Regions from separate parts of the Fusibacter sp. QWL-12 genome, predicted to be linked through region 4. Evidence: riboswitches for the same ligand, from Rfam matches in the RefSeq annotation. Region 4 holds a riboswitch; each other region holds the start of a gene.
The links. Region 4 has a riboswitch for S-adenosylmethionine ahead of AC4PID_RS02535 (aspartate kinase). Riboswitches for the same ligand answer to the same signal wherever they lie in the genome.
Positions count from the first base shown of each region.

Region 1: it holds a riboswitch for S-adenosylmethionine, as region 4 does, so the genes downstream of both, AC4PID_RS14110 (O-acetylhomoserine aminocarboxypropyltransferase/cysteine synthase family protein) here and AC4PID_RS02535 (aspartate kinase) in region 4, are expected to answer to the same signal.
Region 2: it holds a riboswitch for S-adenosylmethionine, as region 4 does, so the genes downstream of both, AC4PID_RS05360 (methionine ABC transporter ATP-binding protein) here and AC4PID_RS02535 (aspartate kinase) in region 4, are expected to answer to the same signal.
Region 3: it holds a riboswitch for S-adenosylmethionine, as region 4 does, so the genes downstream of both, metK (methionine adenosyltransferase) here and AC4PID_RS02535 (aspartate kinase) in region 4, are expected to answer to the same signal.

Region 1 is NZ_CM178745.1:2,944,121-2,949,379, forward strand. Features, by position in the region: gene AC4PID_RS14100 (DEAD/DEAH box helicase) at 1-376, shown strand, start outside; gene AC4PID_RS14105 (hypothetical protein) at 361-1,287, opposite strand; SAM riboswitch class I at 1,466-1,563, shown strand; gene AC4PID_RS14110 (O-acetylhomoserine aminocarboxypropyltransferase/cysteine synthase family protein) at 1,718-3,022, shown strand; gene AC4PID_RS14115 (homoserine O-succinyltransferase) at 3,070-3,981, shown strand; gene AC4PID_RS14120 (hypothetical protein) at 4,064-4,321, opposite strand; gene AC4PID_RS14125 (CC/Se motif family (seleno)protein) at 4,434-4,733, opposite strand; gene AC4PID_RS14130 (methyl-accepting chemotaxis protein) at 4,909-5,259, shown strand, end outside.
Region 2 is NZ_CM178745.1:1,024,901-1,030,159, reverse strand. Features, by position in the region: gene AC4PID_RS05380 (flavodoxin) at 1-52, shown strand, start outside; gene AC4PID_RS05375 (hypothetical protein) at 138-371, shown strand; gene AC4PID_RS05370 (MetQ/NlpA family ABC transporter substrate-binding protein) at 559-1,362, opposite strand; gene AC4PID_RS05365 (methionine ABC transporter permease) at 1,431-2,081, opposite strand; gene AC4PID_RS05360 (methionine ABC transporter ATP-binding protein) at 2,081-3,070, opposite strand; SAM riboswitch class I at 3,121-3,217, opposite strand; SAM riboswitch class I at 3,299-3,399, opposite strand; gene AC4PID_RS05355 (FUSC family protein) at 3,536-4,030, opposite strand; gene abc-f (ribosomal protection-like ABC-F family protein) at 4,160-5,259, opposite strand, start outside.
Region 3 is NZ_CM178745.1:1,459,335-1,464,593, reverse strand. Features, by position in the region: gene AC4PID_RS07375 (patatin-like phospholipase family protein) at 1-928, shown strand, start outside; gene AC4PID_RS07370 (phospho-sugar mutase) at 990-2,660, shown strand; gene AC4PID_RS07365 (hypothetical protein) at 2,660-3,790, shown strand; gene AC4PID_RS07360 (hypothetical protein) at 3,937-4,140, opposite strand; SAM riboswitch class I at 4,340-4,439, shown strand; gene metK (methionine adenosyltransferase) at 4,553-5,259, shown strand, end outside.
Region 4 is NZ_CM178745.1:431,404-436,662, reverse strand. Features, by position in the region: gene AC4PID_RS02545 (ABC transporter ATP-binding protein) at 1-982, shown strand, start outside; gene AC4PID_RS02540 (ABC transporter ATP-binding protein) at 1,016-2,893, shown strand; SAM riboswitch class I at 3,022-3,131, shown strand; gene AC4PID_RS02535 (aspartate kinase) at 3,216-4,424, shown strand; gene metF (methylenetetrahydrofolate reductase [NAD(P)H]) at 4,453-5,259, shown strand, end outside.

The DNA of each region.
Region 1 (5,259 bases), 1.4 Mb from region 4:
CTGTCGCTCAAGAATCGGCGTGGAAACGCTGACTAAGGAGATGCTACAGGATGGTTTTGATGTAGATGCCCTTCATGGCGGACTAACACAAGCCAAACGTGAAGCGGTGATGCAGCTTTTTAGAGATAATAAACTTAGCTATTTGGTTGCTACAGACGTGGCTGCAAGAGGCCTTGACATTGAGGGCGTCAGCCATGTGTTTAATTATAATTTACCCGATGAGCCTGAAAATTACGTCCACCGTATCGGTCGTAGTGGGCGCGCTGGACAGATAGGCGTCGCCTATACCTTCTTGACTGGAAAGGATGAAAAAAGGCTCCAAGCAATTGAAGCCTTTATCGGTCAGTCAATCAAACAGATTCACTTGGGAAACTGATACTCTGAGCAGATAATTTCATGGTATTTTAAGGGGCGATAGGCTCTTAATATCTTCAGTGCTCTCAGTGTATTAAAACGCCCTCCACGTCCTTCTTCAAGAGGAAAGTGGACCTTTCCAGAATATTGTGTTCCCTTTGAAACATAGCCCTTTTCTATTGCTTTTTCGATGAGATCAAGTGACTCATCCATGATGCTAGAATAGGGTCTTTTCATGTCTACAAAGTACTCTAATGCGCGAGGCATATCGTAGTACCAGCGAGGTGGATAGTGAAACTGGGTAAAACGTGGATGGATGGCTTCGCCCGTACTTTCACGGCGGAAAAAGCGCTTTTTAAGAATGAATGCTTCACCGTCCTGTAGACATTTTTCGATACGGTCACGCTTGTAGGGATAGCAATTTTTTAGCACCTCTGCAAAGCCCTCAAGCACTGAGAGTGTCGTGTGGAGTGAACTTTTTTTCGATCCACCCCTTTTAGGGTGATAGCGGCAGTTCCATCCACCGTCAGGCTGTTGATTCTCTATGATAAAGTCGATCATTTCAAGCAGTCGAGGGTCTTTTGAGTGACCGTATGCAGAAAGCCCGACGAGCATGCCGATGATACACATGTCCACTTTAAGTGGGTCATCAGCCACCCATTCATAATCGATGACGTGAGAGAGCCCCTCGTGGTAATAAGAATGATCAGGATCGATGGCCATGTATTTTAGTTCCATCAAGGTATAGTGTGTGGAGATCCATTTCGGACCGTAGACACCGCCTCCCCAGAGCCGAGTTGAAGGGTCGTATAGATCGATATAACGCTGAATATACCCATGCGTTTCAGATAGCACAGGCTCGTTTTCCAAATGCCGTTTGGTAAGTGTTTCAATGACTGGATCTCCTTCTTTTAGCCAAGCAAGTACTTTCATAAGACCTCCTTATTGTCATTCCCCAATTTCTATTTGTAGCTTATAATAAAGGTTTTGTTCACCTTACTATCTTTTACGCACGGATATTATGTATGATTTTATTATGATACCCAATATAAAAAAATATTGACATGAAAAACGGTAGGTGCTAAGATAGGAAAAACCGAATAACAAGATACTCTTATCCAGAGTGGCGGAGGGACAGGCCCTATGATGCCCGGCAACCAGCGAAAGCATGGTGCTAATTCCTGCAGGTAAAAACCTGAGAGATGAGAGAGGACGAATCCGCATGTTTTGACCTCTTTCTAGGAAAGAGGTCTTTTTTATTTAGCCACAATCTTGCTTGTGGGAAAATCTAAAGACGCTATGTCTGAGGACTTTTAGTTTGATATTAGATCAGCCGAGGATAGGCTTAAAAAAGGAGAAAGACATGAGTGAAAAACATTTGAGATTCGAGACATTACAAGTACATGGTGGTCAAGTTGCAGACCCTACAACTGGTTCAAGAGCGGTCCCAATTTATCAAACCACTTCATACGTCTTTAACGACGTTCAGCATGCTGCAGACCTTTTTGCTTTAAAGGCGGAAGGCAATATTTATACGAGAATTATGAATCCGACAACAGACGTTCTTGAAAAACGCATTGCGCTTTTAGAGGGCGGTATCGGCGCACTTGCAGTAGCATCTGGCTCTGCAGCGATTTCCTATGCGATTCAAAACATCGCTGAGGTGGGCGATGAAGTGGTGGCGGCTACGACACTTTACGGCGGTACTTACAACTTATTGAAGGTGACGCTACCTAAGTTTGGGATTAAGACGAACTTCGTAACCCCTGATCCTGAAAATCCAAACTCTGTGGATGCATTTGAAAAAGCGATTACTGAAAAAACCAAAGCGATTTTAGTAGAGGCAATCGGCAATCCGGAGATCAACATCCTCAATATTGAGAAATTAGCAAAAGTGGCACACACACATGGCATACCGCTCATCGTGGATAACACCTTTGCAACCCCATATTTGTTTAGACCCTTTGAGCACGGAGCAGATATCGTAGTTCACTCTGCGACGAAGTTTATCGGTGGCCATGGTAACTCTATCGGTGGCCTCATCGTCGATTCAGGCAACTTTGATTGGGCAGCTTCGGGCAAATTCTCTGGATTAACAGAGCCAGATGAAAGCTACCATGGTATCAGGTATGCACAGGACGTCGGTGCAGCAGCCTACATCACGAAAGCACGCGTACAACTGCTCAGAGATACAGGTGCTTGCCTCAGTCCATTTAATGCATTCTTGCTTTTACAAGGCTTAGAGACACTTTCGCTAAGAGTAGAGAGACACGTATCAAACGCTACTAAAATCGCTAAGTTTTTAGAAAATCACGAAGCGGTAAGCTGGGTCAAATACCCTGCACTTGAAAGCTCGCCATACTTTGATCTGGCGACGAAATTCTTCCCAAAAGGCTGCGGCTCAATCTTTACCTTCGGTATAAAAGGTGGCACAGAGGCAGGAAAAAAATTCATTGAAGCTTTAGAAATCTTTTCGTTACTAGCAAACGTAGCCGATGCTAAATCACTGGTGATTCACCCGGCGAGTACCACGCACTCACAGTTAGGCGAAGCAGAGCTCTTTAAGGCAGGCGTCACACCAGATTTAATCCGTATCTCTATCGGTATAGAAAATGGCGATGATCTTATCGCTGACCTTTCTCAGGCACTTGAAGCCTCACAATTATAAACCGAAACGAAGTCAGTATAGATCTGCTTAGTGAAAGGAGCAAATAGATGCCAATTATTATCCCAAACGACCTACCAGCTGCTGTCCAGTTAGCATCGGAAAATATCTTTACCATGACTGAGTTTCGTGCGATTCATCAGGACATAAGACCGCTTCGCATCGGCATACTCAATCTTATGCCGACGAAGGAAGTGACCGAAACCCAGCTCCTTAGAGTTTTGGGTAACTCGCCACTTCAAACTGAAATCGTCTTGATTCAGCTTGACGGTCACGTGCCACAAAACACGACAAAAGAATATCTTAAAAGGTTTTACGTCCCATTTTCAAAGGTCAAGCATCTGAATTTTGATGGACTTGTCATCACAGGTGCACCAGTGGAGAACCTCACATTTGAAGAGGTGAGCTACTGGAACGAGCTTGAGGAGATCTTAGACTGGTCAAGACACCACGGCTTCGCCACTTTCCATATCTGCTGGGGCGCACAAGCTGCTCTTTACAAGCACTACGGCATTCCTAAATATCCACTGAACGCCAAATGCTTTGGCGTCTTTGAACACAAATGTGTGCAAAAACACGTCAAACTGTTAAGGGGCTTTGATGATACGTTTAACATCCCACAGTCCAGACACACAGAGGTGAAGCTCACAGATATAGAAAGCGTTTCAAACCTTGAGGTGATTGCGTATTCTGAAGAGTCTGGTGTCGGCTTGATCGTATCGAAGGATGGACGAGAAGTGTACGCCACTGGTCACTCTGAGTACGATGCGGAAACACTTGGGCTTGAATACTTTAGAGACTTAGATAAGGGACTGCCGATTACGGCACCGAAGTACTACTTTGTAGACAATCAGCCTGCGAAAGGGGTCAGCGTTTCATGGCGTTCACATGCACATCTGCTGTTTTCCAATTGGCTGAACTATTATGTGTATCAGGAAACACCGTTTGAACAACTTGAATAATTAAGTATTTAAATTAAAAACACCATCTGATCATTCAATATAGTTGATCAGATGGTGTTTTTTTAGGGACAAACAAAGATCATTAACGGCGATGATCTTTAGAAAATAACATCATTCCTACATGCATTAGTGGACACATTAGAAGCAATAACCATCTATACGCACCACCTGTTACCCCCAAAACTGGGAGTAAAAAAATAAGTACAATTGGGATTAAACAACATAATAACATCATTAGCATGTGCTTACTGTGGTTACTACCGTGTGATGATGATTCAGAAGAGTGGCAATCACTTTGATTTTTTTTAACTTCTAGATTCTTAGAATTGTCATTTTCCATATTGGTTACTCCTTCTAATAATAAATATTTTATAATTTGGTATTTCAATAAAAGCTTAAATCAACTGTGTCATTTCACACAGTTACTGTTGCATATAGTAATTATATTTAAACTATCTTCTTTTTAATGAAAGACCAGATACAATTATTGAGTTTGTAAAAATATTCTTTTGTAGGCTAAAAGCTAATGTAGATATAATAATCGCTTTTTTAGACATAAATATGGTAATACCGTTGGATTGATAAATATCATATGTGTTTATATCTTTTGGTTTGCCTAATTCAATTTCAGCGATTTCAAAAGTTGGACAGCAGCCACCGCCAGATGTTGTAATATTGACTGCAAAACTATCATTTTTTTTCTTTTGAAGATAATTGATTACAGCCTCCTCAATGTTAATGTTGATATTCATTTTAATTTCCTCCTTTGTTATTTATTGATACCTTAACTATAAATTATGCAAAAACGATGCCAATTATTTTGTTGATTAAATATAGTCATATTAAAACAATAAATATTGTTGACATGTCATAATTCTGTCATAATGATATTATATTCTTTGTAAAGAAAATAATGCGGAGGCTTTTATGTTAAGAAAATTAAAAATAAGCTATAAATTGATTCTTATTTCTGCTGTATCAATGATTATAATGATTGTTATGAGTTTTTTGAACCTATTCCAATTGAATGAAGTCAACCAAAATTCAATTGTCATGTATGAGGATAATTTGATGCATATTAGAGAAATAGGTGAAATAAAAGAAAATTTTCTTCAAATTCATAGCGATTTAGTTTCACTTGTTAGCATTCACGATTCAACTATTACAAATACTCTTAAAGATGAAATAGACCATCTGAGTGAGAAAAATATGATGCTAATTAATGAGTTTGATAAAATGACCATGCAAAATGAAGAAGGAACTTTGATTAAAGAATTT
Region 2 (5,259 bases), 590 kb from region 4:
GGATGATTTAGCTCGATGCGCGCAATTTGGTGCTAGATTTTCAAGATTCTAATGCTTTTCTAATGAAAATCAAAGGCGGTTTATAGAAAAGAAGGCTAAACTAATAGTATCAAAAACTTATCTGTAATGGAGGTCTTATGAAATCCGTTAAAGAGGAATTTAAAATTGGTATCTTACCAATTATCGGTTTTTCTACTATTATATTGTTTGGCATCCTCTGGGTGATCATGGTAACTAAGTTTGTTGCCAAGGTGGGAAGTCTAGGCCCAATGGGGGTATTCTTTCCTTTTATAGGTTTGTTCTTTATTGGAGCGGGAACGATAGAGCTTATCGCATATATCAAGCGAAGAGCGCATGATGATGAACGTTAAAATGTACTGTAATAAGATGTGAATTAAGACTTTAATCTTGAAGGGATTAGAGTCTTTTTTATTATAATAAGCATTAAAAATAAAAGAAAACCAGTATCGTGTCATTGGAACTACACCCCACTTATTATGTCAAATAAGTGGGGCGCATTTCACATTCACGTTACTGGTTTTTATTAAGCAACAATCATTAGAATGCAGGAACAACTGCACCTTTATATTGCTCTTGGATGAAGTTTTTCACATCATCAGATTGTAACACTTTAATTAGCGTTTGGATTGTTTCATCATTCAAATGCTCTGGTGTTACAGTGACGATGTTTGCATAAGGTGAGTCTGCACCTTCGATTACAACTGCATCTTCAGTTGGCACTAAGCCTGCTTCAAGTGCGTAGTTGGTGTTAATAACCGCACCATCAACATCTTCAAGAGTTCTTGGAAGTTGTGCTGCATCGATTGGCTTAAATACAAGTCCAAGTGGATTTTCAACGATGTCCGCTTCAGTTGCTTCTAATGTTGCGTCTGCAGATAATTTAATAATGCCATTTGCTTGAAGTAATAAAAGTGCACGGCCTTCATTCGTTGGGTCATTTGGGATCGCAATAGTTGCACCTTGACCAATTGTATCTACCGAATCAAAAACATTTGAATATAAGCCAAGTGGCTCTACATGTACTGAACCAGCGCTAACAAGCTCGATATTGTGTTCTTTTGCAAATGAATCCATGTAAGGAACGTGTTGGAAGAAGTTTGCATCGATTTCACCTTCACTAAGTGCAAGGTTAGGAGTCACATAATCTGTAAACTCAACGATTTCGAGTGTAATACCTTCTGCTTCAAGTGCAGGTTTGATGTGCTCTAAAATTTCTGAGTGAGGAACTGGTGTTGCACCTATTTTTAGGACGCTTGTCGCTTCTTCTTTTTTCGCACAGCCTGTAAGTACAAGGGCTGCAATTAAACCTATCGTTAAAACCAAAGTTGTTATTTTTTTCATTTGATGCCTCCAAATTAGATTATTTATATTTGTTGTTTATTATTTTGATCAACCTTATTCAAGATTTTCTATTTTCTTCTGTGAACCAGTAGGCGATTTGCCAACCAGTTACCTAGTGATTGCAATAATTGAACCATGATAACCAATATAATGATCGTTGCAATCATGACGTCTGTTTGAAAGCGGTGATAACCATAGCGGATTGCGAGGTCACCGATACCACCACCACCGACAGCACCTGCCATAGCAGAATAGCCAATAAGGTTGATGATGGTAATCGTCGTACCTAGAATGAGGGCAGGCAATGCCTCTGGCAGCATTACTTTTGTAATGATTTCCCATTGGTTTGCACCCATAGCGGTTGCTGCTTCTATGACGCCACCGTCAACTTCATAGAGTGAAGTTTCTACGATTCTGGCAAAGAAGGGGATGGCAGCGACCACAAGCGGTACGATGGCCGCATTGGTTCCGATAGAGGTTCCGACGATCAAACGCGTAAATGGGATGATAAAAATCATCAATATGATAAAGGGCATCGATCGCATCATGTTAACGACGTAAGATAAAATGCGATTGAGCAGTGGTCTTTCTAATATATGACCTTTAGAAGTAATCACAAGAACGATGCCAAGCGGTAAGCCAAACAAAATTGTAAATGAAGTTGCCACAAACACCATATAGAGTGTTTCTAGACTGGCCTTTAAAAGTAACTGAGTCATTAGAGCACCTCCACTACAACATGTTGGTCTTCAAAATAGGCGATGACACGACCCATTTCATCTTCAGACGGTGTTAGAACTTCGATTAATAATTTTCCAACTACTTGTCTCTGTATGGATTCGATATTCCCCGACAAGATGTTTACGTCATATGGAAATTGTCTAATGAATCCAGAAATAATTGGCGCGTTTGCACTGCCATTTGAAAAGGTTAGGTGTAATCTGGTTCCTTTTTGAGTTAAAAATTCAGGTGCTTCTAGCTCACCTAAAAAATGACGAGTTTGAGGTGTTGGAACGGTCGAAAAGAGTTCTGCAGTAACGCCTTTTTCGATTATTTTACCTGCCTCAAGAATTGCGACTTTATTGCATATCGCTTTAATGACTTCCATCTCATGTGTGATGACCACTAACGTGATGCCAAGTTCATAGCTGAGCGTTTTTAATAAGGACAGTATTTGCTTGGTGGTCTTTGGATCAAGTGCTGAGGTTGCTTCATCGCATAATAGAATTTCTGGTTCCGTCGCAAGAGCTCTTGCAATACCGACTCTTTGCTTTTGACCACCACTTAGATTACTTGGATAAACATTGGCTTTATCTGTTAGTTCAACTTTTTCAAGTAGTGAGGTAACTTTTTCTTTAATGATCGCTTCGCTGTATTTTTGAAGTCTCAATGGAAACGCGATGTTATCATAAACGGTTTTGCTGCTTAAAAGGTTGAAGTTCTGAAAGATCATGCCGATATTCTGTCTTGATTTTCTAAGTTCTTTTTCAGATAGAGCTGTAATATCAACACCTGAAATTACAACGCGCCCTGATGAGGGTTCCTCAATGCGATTGATGCATCTAATCAGTGATGATTTACCTGCACCACTTAAACCGATGATTCCGTAAATGTCACCTTTTTCAATTTCTAGATCAATACCGTCAAGCGCTTTAACGATTTGACCATTTTTTGAATATACTTTTGTTAATTCTGAGATTTGAATCATTAAAAAACTCCTTCTGCATAGAACATGCAAAAGGAGCTTAAAAACATCCTCTCACATCTTCCAGTTACTCTGACGGAATTAGCACCATGTCATAAGACTGGTTGCTGGGTTTCACAGGGCCGTTCCCTCCACCTCTCTGGATATGAGCTCATATTAAATTTTCGCGAAAACTGCAATTAAAAAGCCTCTTTTCACACAAGAAAAGAGGCCATGATAAACATTTGCTCTCTCTCATCTGTGGATTTCTCCCAGGAATTAGCACCACTACCTTATGAATGGTTGGTTGCCGGGCATCATCGGGCCAGTCCCTCCGCCGCTCTGGATAAGAGTTAAATTGTAATTGCTATGAAATGGATTATAGACAATCTGATACATACTGTCAACACATTTAATTTTATTTAACAATTAAAAGTTTATTCTGAAAATTCACACATTTCGAGTGGCTATTTAGAATTGTTAATTGTGTTACTCTTTTGAATTGACCTTATCCATTGGAAATACAAAATAATTGATAAGGCCACTTATAATCAAACCGATGAATGTATCCAGTGTACGATAGAAAGCATATGATACTTGGTTACCACTGGATGTGCCAAGTCCGATCGCTAGAAACACAATGATTGCGATTTTAATCGTACCTTGCCACTTAAATAAATTGCAGACATAGATGACGATGACAATTCCAAGTCCTATCGTAATCGGATTCATGGGAAGTAAAAGTGAAAATGTTAGTGCAATAAGTGCGCCTAAAACAGTCCCCAATAGTCGATCGCGAATGACGGAAAAGGTTGCTGTCATCGTCGATTCCATAGCAAATACGGCTGCAATAGCTGCAAAAAACGGGTTTGTCAGCTGAAAGCGATCTGCTACAAAAAGGGTAATCATTACTGCGATTCCAGTTTTTATACTGCGTGGACCAATACCATGTCTTGTGAGTTTGTTGAGTGTGTTTTTGAGCATGATTGCCTCCAGTGAAGGGTGATGTGATTGAGTGAAAACTTATTTTACTTGATCGTGTTAAAATCATAATATCTTATCCGCAATTAAGTTGATAATGTCGCTATCTGATTATACCCAATTTAGCTCTAATTAGTCGAGTTCGATGATGTGTGTTGCGATGCGTTCAACAAAGTGCGTGTCATGCTCGATAAACAGCATCGTAGGTTCATAATTAAGTATCATATCTTCTAGTTGAACCCGTGAAAGGAGATCGACAAAGTTAAGAGGCTCATCCCAAATATAGAGATGTGCTCTTTGACAGATGCTAGCTGCGAGTAACACTTTTTTCTTTTGGCCTTCACTGAGGTGTTGTAACTCCTTATCGAATAAAACAGCAGAGAAATCTAATTTAGTTAACATACTGCGTAGAAGATGTAGCTCAATTTGGTTGGCCTCGGCATATGCTTTAAAGCTACCTTCAAGAAAGGACGTATCTTGTGAGACATAAGAGATAACTAAGTCCCTTGCTATTTTAATTCGTCCGCTAGTCATCAAATTTGAAACATCTTCTTCCAAAAGTGTTGGGTCATATTGTTTTAATACAGCTTTGAGTAGTGTTGATTTGCCTGATCCGTTTCTACCTGTAATGGTGTAGCGTTGCGTCGCTTCTATTTGAAAGCTGAGATCTTCAAGCACAAGCATTTCGCCATACGCTAGTGATTCTATATCAAAGGCGATATATGGCTGCGATAATGCCGGTTCTTGTATCAACTCCAGCGGCTCTGCAACCTCGAGATTCTTAAGCAATTTTTTCTTGTCCTCTAATGCTTTATCTCTTCGCTTTTCGATGACCTTCGCACGCTTCATCATTTTCGCCGCTTTGTGACCAACAAACCCGCGATCTGGAACATCAGAACCAAACTTACTCTTTTCAGTTTGATCCGACCAACCAGCAGTTCGTTTAGCGGCATCCCCCAACCGCTTGATATCCTTTAGAAGCTTTTCATTCTCAGCCACTTCAAACTGATCTTGATAGGCTTTATTTTGCAACCAAGTAGAGAAGTTGCCTTTTTGAATTTCTATATTTGTTTTATTGATCGATAAAATATGGTCGATGATTTCATCTAAAAACAAACGATCATGTGAGACGATGATAAACCCTTTTTTTCGTTTGAGATAGGCAGCAACCGTAGCTCTGGCATCCACATCGAGATGGTTGGTTGGCTCATCAATCAATAGAAAATTATTGG
Region 3 (5,259 bases), 1.0 Mb from region 4:
TATATCGCCACTTAAGGATAAACTAGCAATGTTGATAGATGAAAAAAAGCTCCGGAATTCCAATAAAGCTTTCGGTCTTGTAAGTGTCTCATTAACAGATCTTAAACCGATTGAGGTTTTTGTCGATCAAATTCCGATAGGAGAGTTGCATGACTATATTTTAGCCTCAGCAAGCTTACCTACTTTTCAGGATCACTTTGTCGGAGGTAAGCGCGTGATTGATGGCGCATTTTACGACAATCTTCCCATATCACTTTTACTTGAGAAAAACTATGATCTCATATATGCAGTAAGAGTTTTTGGAATGGGGCGTATCAAAAAAATAAGTAAAAAAGATAGAGAAAAAGTCATCTATATTGAACCCTCGGATGATTTGGGTAAAGTACTTGAAATTGATTTGGAAAAAGCTAAAAGACACATAGAGCTGGGCTATTTTGATGCGATGCGCGTTCTAAAAAAACTTTATGGCAAGAGGTATTATATTACGAATATGCCAGATGAGTTAAGTGTTTTAGCTAGACTTGTAGGTTTAAGTTCAGAAGTGTTAGTTAAAATTGGGACTTTTATAGGAAGTGATTTTTCAAGTCATAGAATGCTATTTGAAGAGTTATTGCCTTTGATTGCAGATTTACTAAAGATAGACAAATCTGAAGATTATAGCGCATTAATTTTAGGCTATTATGAGTTTTTAGCGGAACAGGCAGGTATCAATCGATTTGAAATTATGACCTATGAGGCGCTCGTTAGTCGTGTAGATGCTTATTACTTAAATGAGCAACAGATTCCAATGGTAAAAGATGAGCTTTCAAAATTATTGATCAATGCGATCCCCAATAAAGGGTTTTTGTTGTTTCCCAAAAATTTGAGAACAGAACTGTTAATCCACCTGTATATGATGGTGTTGAAGCCAGAGAATTCACACACCTAAATCGTGCAATATTACTTTTTTTATGGTAAAATTGTTGAAAAGTCAACTGAAAGGAGACGTTATGAACGCTGAAGCGTATTATTTAAAGTGGTTGAATGATTCTTATTTTGATGAGGCATTTAGAGAAGAATTGAAAGCGATAGAAAATAATCCTGAAGAAATTGAGGATCGATTTTATAAAGATTTAGAATTTGGAACAGCTGGGATGAGGGGTGTTATCGGCGCTGGAAGAAATCGTATCAATCGATACATTGTACGTAAGGCAACTCAAGGCTTTGTTAATTTTCTATTAGAGAGAAGAGATACTATTGATACAACAAAATTTGATAAATCAGTTGTCATCGCTTATGACTCTAGAAGAAAATCATTAGAGTTTGCCATGGAAACGGCTCGAGTTATGGCTGCTAATGGTGTTACGGCATATGTATTTGATGATGTGAGAACGACACCAGAGCTTTCTTTTGCTGTAAGAGAGTTAAAATGCATGGGTGGCGTTATGATTACCGCAAGCCACAACCCACCACAATACAACGGATATAAGGTATATGATGAAACTGGCTGCCAATTGGTGCCACATCTTGCAGATGCTTTAGTAGAACATGTTGAGGCGATTACAGATTTTGAACAAGTAAAAATTATGGATCGTAAAATCGCAGTAGAAAATAAACTTCTCAAAGTGATAAACGAAGAGGTGGATTTACCATATATTGAAATGGTTAAAAAGGTAACCTTCAGACCAGAGTTACTAAAAACATCTAATTTAAAAGTCGTCTATACGCCTTTACATGGTACAGGTGGACATACCATTTCGAGAGTATTAAAGGAAATGTCATTCTCAAACTTAATTAAAGTAGATGAGCAAATGGCTCCAGACGGAGAATTCCCAACCTGTAACCAACCGAATCCTGAGAACGTTGAAGCGTTTGAATACGCAATAAAAACAGCGACAAAGTACGATGCCGATTTATTAATTGCAACGGATCCAGACTGTGATAGAATCGGTTTAATGATTAAAGATGGTAATCATTATAAAGCAATCAATGGCAATCAAATTGGTTCTTTATTTGTGGAATATGTCCTTTCATCTAGAAAAGATCTTTCGAAAGAGCATTTCATTGTTAACACAGTTGTTTCTTCGGATTTGGCAAAGGCACAAGCTGAGTTTTTTGGCGTATCACTTAGAAAAACACTAACGGGTTTCAAATTTATTGGAGAACAAATCGAAAAAGATCCAAGTTTATTTGTTATGGGCTATGAAGAAAGCTATGGCTATCTCTTTGATCCTCATGTCAGAGACAAAGACGCTGTAATGGGGACTTTAATGGCGATCGAAATGGCAGAGTATTACCTCAGCAAAGGACAATCTTTAAGTGAAGTACTTGAAAGCATCTATAAGCGTCATGGGTATTTTGTAGATGAGACAATCTCGAAAACCTTTGAAGGCAAAGAAGGTGGCGAACAAATGAAAGCGATTATGGCACGCTTTAGAGAGGCGTCAGATGACCTCTTTAAGTATCAGTCAAAAATAGACTATCTCATCGATGAAACAGGACTTCCAAAATCAGATGTCATCAAATTCTATTTAGATGATTTGTCTTGGATGGTATTGCGTCCTTCTGGTACTGAGCCTAAGCTAAAAGTCTATTTCTCTATTTGTGATGCAGACGCTGTTAAAGCTAAACAAAAGTTGGATTATTATAAAACACACATGTTAGAGAAGGTTCTTAGCTAATGTTTGATGTGAAAACATCTCAATTAAAATTTGTAAAGGCTGAAGCGACGAACACGAGGTTGATGGGTGTTGTCGGGGTTGTCGCAAGATTTCTAGACGAAGGACTTCGAGAGATCGTTCAAATATACCACTTGGATTATGAGGTCTACGGTATAGATGGCATATACCATTTAATAGAACCCAGTGATCAGGAGTTGGAAAATCTGATATTGATGGTGACTGGTGGCTTAGGTGGAGACTTTATAGAAATAACAGAGGAAGCATTCTACCACCTTGTTCTTTCAGCTTATGCAGTCGATAAAAATAGCGTCGAAACACATGTGGATTTCGACGCTTTCTCAGAGACTTTTTATAGCTGGGAAGATCATTTAAATGCAGTGAAACAAGCGGAACTCTATATTAGATTAGCACCTAAATTAGACACGAATATCGCAATTATCAACTATCTGATGATGCGTTTGGTGGGAAAAGACTTCATAGCAGCTAAAATACTAATTGATCCGCAATACGAGGTTGAACTTCACTGTCTTGAACTACCTTATACGCTAATTAAAAACACGATTAAACTGGTCTCTGAAGATACAAAGATTGCACATTATCGAGTGGAAGCCTTAATTGATTTTGATGAAAAGTACAAGTTGATGCTCTTTGATGTCGAGCTATCAAAATCGACAAACTTGGTAGTTGGCTTAGTTCATACAGAGTCATTGACCCTTTCTAGTATCGAAGCGGCTTTTAATCTCAACAAGTCTGAGCATATTATCGTCAGTCAAGTGACGGATCATTTCTTCGAGCGAAGATTCTCTAAAAGCAATCCGGAGATGATGAAGCAGACTTACTATCAAGGCAATTTATATATCGAGTTTAATAAGGATAATGGACACGTCAATCAAAACCCATATTATTTGAATGGGGATATCTACGCCATGTATTTTTTCTCAAGATCAGGTCATTTTTTAGTTGCTTCTTTGGTTGAAGAAAATCTATTAAGTATCGATCAAATGCTCCAGGATCAAAATTTATATGAAGAAAGCTTACAGTTTATCTGTGAACTGAAAACCGACGATCCTGTATTGTACTCATATATCAATAGTGGCTACGATACCATTTTTGACTTTTTATCTCAGTAGCGGTTATTCGGATGATTCATAGGATAAGATTTTAAATGAATGTAACTACTGATAAGTTTTTTCAAAGAATATTGCTTCATACTGGATAATAATTGACATTAAAATACCCCATTTGTTTAAAATGGGGTATTGTTATTTATATAGGTTTAATTGTTTTTCACAGTCGGTTCAATATAAATGTGATTAACTTTTCCAGATTCATAAGCTTTGTATCTCAGAAGTTCCTTTTTCAAAAGATCAATTTCTTTTTCAACTTCCTGACAAGCAAAAACGGCGTTTTTTTGCCTCAACTGTCTCAGTTGGAATGACCTAGATTCAATTTCAGCCATAATACGTTCAACGTAGTTCATTTATAACTCCTCAATCTATTAAAGAAAATGGGGCAATTGACTTTATCTATAACTTGAATATCGGCATTTCCACAAATTAGTTTATGCTTATTTGGCAGTTGTGTCAAGATTGTATTAAAAATATTTCGGAATGTTTATAATAATATTATTGTAATTCACAAAACCTTGTGATACTATAGTCAAGTAAATTTAATAGTAATCCTTATCAAGAGCGATGGAGGGAATAGGCCCTATGAAGTCCAGCAACCGGTTATACACGGTGCTAAATCCTACAGGTATGGATACCTGGAAGATGAGGTTGTAGAAAATACACCCTCTTCTTGTGAAGAGGTTTTTTTATGCCTACGATTCATCAAATGCGATTAAAGGATTCCGCTGCGTTAGCAGCACTAGATCATTGGAGGTGTATTTAATGTCAAGAAAAAGATTATTTACTTCTGAGTCTGTAACTGAGGGTCATCCTGATAAAATTTGTGACCAAATTTCTGACTCGATTTTGGATGCGATTTTTGAGCAAGATCCAACAGCTAGAGTTGCATGTGAAACCTCTGTAACAACAGGGTTGGTGCTTATTGCCGGTGAAATTACTACAAATTGCTATGTTGATATTCAAGGCATTGTTAGACAAACAATTAAAGAAATTGGATATACAAGAGCGAAATACGGTTTTGACGGCGACACATGTGGTGTTTTAGTTGCGATTGACAAACAGTCAGATGATATCGCAATGGGTGTTGATCAAGCACTTGAAAGCAAAGAAGGACAAATGAACGACGAGGTTGAAGCAGTAGGTGCTGGCGACCAAGGCATCATGTTTGGATTTGCATGTGATGAAACTGAAGAATTAATGCCATTACCGATTTCTTTAGCGCATAAATTAGCGAGAAGATTATCTGAAGTTAGAAAAGATGGTACTTTATCTTACCTAAGACCAGATGGTAAAACACAAGTAACCGTTGAATATGATGAGAACGGTAAACCAAGCAGAATTGATACAGTTCTAATCTCGACACAACACAGTGCAAAAGTAAAAAGAGAGCAAATTGAAGCAGATTTAATTGAACACGTTATTAAGCCAATCATTCCAGCAGATTTATTTGTTGATACTAGAATTTTAGT
Region 4 (5,259 bases):
CGACCTGATTACGCTATTTCAAAGTGGTGTTGTTCTAGTAGTTGGTGCACAAATGGTGATTACTGGTGACATTACAATTGGGACATTAATCGCATTTATTACCTATGAGTCGATGCTCCTTTGGCCAGTTAAGCAATCAGGTCGATTGCTGAGTGAGCTTGGTAAAACAACCGTTGCGATAACAAGGGTTGAAGAAATATTAAACGAAGAAATAGAAGTAGAATTACCAGAAGAAATCGCACCAGAAATTAAAGGTTCAGTTACGTTTGAAAACGTTAATTTCTCTTATCCAGATGGGAAAGAGGCACTTAAAAATATCAGCTTTAAACTTGAGTCAGGTAAGACACTGGGAATTTTGGGATCGACAGGATCAGGTAAATCAACCTTGGTGCACTTACTACAAAGACTTTATGATTATGAAGGCAGTATAAAGATTGACGATTACGAACTCGCTTCAATAAAAAAACAGTGGATTCGAAGAAAAATCGGCTTGGTCTTACAAGAACCTTATTTATATGCAAAAACCGTTAAAGAAAATATCGGTATTATCAGTAAGGCTTATGAAACACCAGAAATTGAGGAAGCAGCAAAAATTGCTTCAATCCATGATAATATTATCACCTTCAAAGAAGGTTATGAGACTGTAATCGGCGAAAAAGGGGTTTCACTTTCAGGTGGTCAGAAACAGCGTGTCGCAATTTCGAGAACCATCATAGATGAAACAAAACGCATTTTAATCTTTGACGATTCTCTAAGTGCAGTTGATACAGAGACCGATATGAAAATCAGACGTGCACTTAAGCAAAGAAGTAAAGACATTACAACGCTGATTATCAGTCATAGAATTGCGACTTTGGCAGAAGCGGATTATATCATCGTACTTGATGAGGGTGAAATCATACAAGAAGGCACACATCAAACACTCATTCATACAGATGGGTTATACAAAAGGATTTGGGATTTACAACAAATGGTTGTCTAATAACTGTTTGGCCTAAATCGTAGGAGGATTCAAGTGGAAAATCAAAAAGAAATGAAACTCAAATATGATAAAACAATATGGAAAGAGTTAATCCTCTACTTTAAAAACTTTAAAAGGGATTTTCTAATTCTCTGTTTTTTCATGATCGGACTCGCATCAATAGACATCACATTTCCGCTGTTAACACAATATGCAATCGATCATTTTGTTGAACCAAGAAACCTTGATGGGCTTGGTATGGTAGGCGTTTTCTATGGCCTACTTGCTATTGGACTTGCATTGATCGTCTTTCTGTTCATTAGAAGAGCAGGGAAGATAGAAATGGGATTGCTTTACAAGATGCGTAAGGATAGCTTCGAAAAATTACAAAAACTATCCTTTAGCTATTATGACAAAAATGCGATCGGTTGGATGATCGCTAGAACGACATCAGATGCTTCGAAAATTTCTGAAACCATTGCATGGGGTGTGGTTGACCTCGTGTGGGGACTCACCATGATGTTTGGTATTGCCATCGTCATGTTGGTTTCTAACTGGAAATTGGCACTTGTTACATTGGTTACAGTACCATTATTAGCGGTCATCAGCGTTTTCTTCGAAAAGAAAATGTTAGTTTCCTTTAGAAATGTAAGAAAGATCAACTCGAAGATCACTGGGTTGTTTAATGACGGTATCGTCGGTGCAAGAACGACAAAAACATTAGTTCGCGAAGAGCTTAACCGCGAAGAATTTGGAGAAGTTACATTTGATATGAAGAATACTTCTGTAAGAGCAGGCGTACTTTCAGCAGGTTACCTGCCATTGGCACTCTTTATATCTGCTATAGGTATGGCGTTAACCCTTTACTTCGGTAGCATCTACCTTGCTGGTAGTTTGATAACCTATGGTAAGCTGGTATTGTTCATCACCTATGCGAGAATGTTCTTTGATCCAGTGCTTGAGCTTGCGAGAATTTACACTGAAATGATTAGTGCACAAGCAGCTGCAGAGCGCGTTATGTCACTGATTAACGAAAAAGAAGAAATCGTAGAAAGTGAATCGGTTCTCAACAAGTATGGGGATCATTATCACCAGAAAAAAGAAAATTGGGAAGCCATTCATGGCGACGTTACTTTTGAACACATCGACTTCTATTACAAAGAAGGAGAGTATATCCTAAAGGATTTCAACCTCGAGGTAAAAAAAGGTCAAACGGTTGCTTTGGTAGGAGAAACAGGCTCTGGAAAGAGTACAATTGTCAATCTTGCATGTCGTTTCTACGAGCCAACAGGTGGTAAAATTTTGATCGATGGTGTCGATTATAAAGAACGATCACAAAACTGGTTGCATGCCAACATCGGGTACGTACTCCAATCACCACACTTATTCAGCGGTACCATAAAAGAAAATATTCGATATGGTAAATTGGATGCAACTGAGGCAGAAATTATAGAAGCTGCAAAAACAGTTAACGCACATGATTTTATCTCAAAGCTTGAAAAAGGTTATGATACTGAGGTTGGTGAAGGTGGTGGTATGTTATCTACAGGTGAAAAACAACTCATTTCATTTGCTAGAGCGATTATCTCAAAGCCGAGATTGTTCTTCTTAGATGAAGCAACTTCTTCCATCGATACTGAAACAGAATCTAAAATTCAACATGCCATTGATAAAGTACTTGAGAACAGAACCAGCTTTATCGTAGCACATAGACTTTCAACCATTCGAAATGCAGATCTTATTTTGGTAATCGAAAAAGGACAGATTATTGAAAAAGGAAATCATCATGAGTTGATGGCTAGAAAAGGTCACTACTATGAGCTTTATTCGAATCAGTTTATCGAAGAGGGCGAGCAAGCGATCTTAAACAAACAACACGTTACACCTGAAAAGAACCCCAATGGTAAAAAAGAGGGGCTAATGACGGCGTAATGTGCGAGAAAAAATACAAATTAAATGAATAATTACTCTTGAATGCGCTGATGAATTGTGTTAATATCACTATTAATTAATATTTTTCACATCATCATGCGGATTCGTTCGCAAGACAACTGTATATCCCCTTATCCAGAGAGGCCGAGAGACCAGGCTCGACGACGCCCAGCAACCTGCATCCCATTCGATGCGTGGTGCCAATTCCTGCATTTCGCAAAGAAATGAGAGATAAGAGAGTGGAAACACTTTAATTCTGTCGCTTTCAATGTGAAAGCGACTTTTTTAATTTTCAGATTAAATCGACGAAAGGAGGATTTTCGTGAGCATCATTGTACAAAAATATGGTGGTACATCCATGGCAAATTCAGAGTGTGTTAAAAACGTAGCAGAAAAGGTGGTTGGAACCAAACGAAAGGGTCATGATGTCGTCGTAGTCGTCTCTGCTCCAGCAGGCATGACCGATCAACTTGTGAACCGAGCAAAAGAAATCACGGACAAGCCTTCAGGAAGAGAACTCGATATGATCTTGGCGACAGGTGAACAAATTTCCATCTCTCTTTTAGCAATGGCAATTAAGGCGTTGGGTGAAGACGCAATATCGTTTACAAGTGCTCAAGTGGGCATTTATACAGATAAAAATCACAATAAAGCTAAAATAGAAGAAATAGACACTTCTAAGATCAATCGTGCCCTTTCAGAAGGTAAAGTAGTTATCATAGCAGGCTTTCAAGGCGTTACAAAAGACCTTGAGATTACCACGCTTGGAAGAGGGGGTTCCGATACATCTGCTGTAGCAATAGGCGTAGCGCTTAATGCAGACGAAGTGGAAATTTATACAGACGTTGACGGGATTTATACTGCTGATCCTAGAATCGTCCCCAATGCACATAAAATTGACTATATTACTTTTGATGAAATGCTTGAAATGGCGGGATCAGGCGCGAAGGTGCTCCACCTTAGAAGTGTTGAGCTAGCAGCTAAAAACAATATCCCGATTCACTTGCGTTCATCATTTACAGATACCATAGGCACATATGTCACCGACGAGGAGGAAAAAATGGAAGAGGTTCTAGTGCGTGGCGTTGCACATACCACAAATAATGCTAAAATTACCATTGCAAATATTGAAAATACAGCGAATAATATCGCTTACATCTTTAAGACGATTTCTGATGCCAACATCAATGTAGACGTTATCACTCAAAACTACATCAACAAAGAGGGCATTACGATATCGTTTACAGTTTCACAAGAAGAATATGATCGCGCTTTGACGCTTTCAAAACGACTTGGTAAAGAGCTTAAAGCAGATGACGTGTATGGTAACGAACAGGTTGCTAAAGTATGTATCATAGGCGTTGGGATGAAGTCTACACCAGGTGTCGCTTCAAGAGTGTTTGGATGTCTGGCAGAAAATGGTGTAGCCATTGATATGGTATCTACATCAGATATCAATATCACATGTGTCATCCCACAAGAGGATTATTCAAAGGCAGTACTTGCGATTCACAATGAATTTGAACTTTAAAATACGTTAAGATAGAAAGGCAGGCTTTATGAAAATTGATAACCTATTTACAAGCGGCAAACCAGCGATTTCATTTGAGATTTTTCCTCCTAAAAGAGATGGCGATTTTCAAACGGTGCTGCAGACGATAGATGCTCTCGCATTACTAAAGCCTGACTACATAAGTGTCACTTATGGCGCAGCGGGCAGCGAGAGAAACAACGATACACTTGAACTCGCATCGAGAATTAAAAAAGAATATGGCATAGAAGCACTCGCGCATCTAACGAGTGTTGGGGCAACCAAAGAAGACATTAAGCGAATCTTGTCTGTCTTTGAGGAAAATCAAATTGAAAATGTACTGGCTTTAAGAGGCGATTTACCTGAAAATCCAATCGTAAGAGACTTCAAGTACGCTGGAGACTTAGTCCATTTTATCAAACAAAATGGTGCGTTTGGCGTTGGGGCAGCCTGTTATCCTGAAAGTCATGTGGAATCAAGAAGTAAAACAACAGATCTAATTCATTTGAAGCAAAAGGTGGATCAAGGCGTGGACTTCCTGGTGACGCAGATGTTTTTCGACAACGAGAAATTTTATGAGTTTAAGGATGAGGTGAGAAGTCTTGATATCAATATTCCTATAACCGTGGGGATCATGCCAGTACTGAATAAAAAGCAAATTGAGAGAATGGTTGCTATCAGCGGCGCTCATTTACCTGAAAAGTTTAAAAAAATTCTGAATTGCTACGAGGATAAACCTGCTGCCCTTCAAGACGCTGGCATCATGTATGCTTGCGAACAAATCGTTGATTTGCTTAGTTCTGGGGTGGATGGTATTCACCTATATGTTATGAAT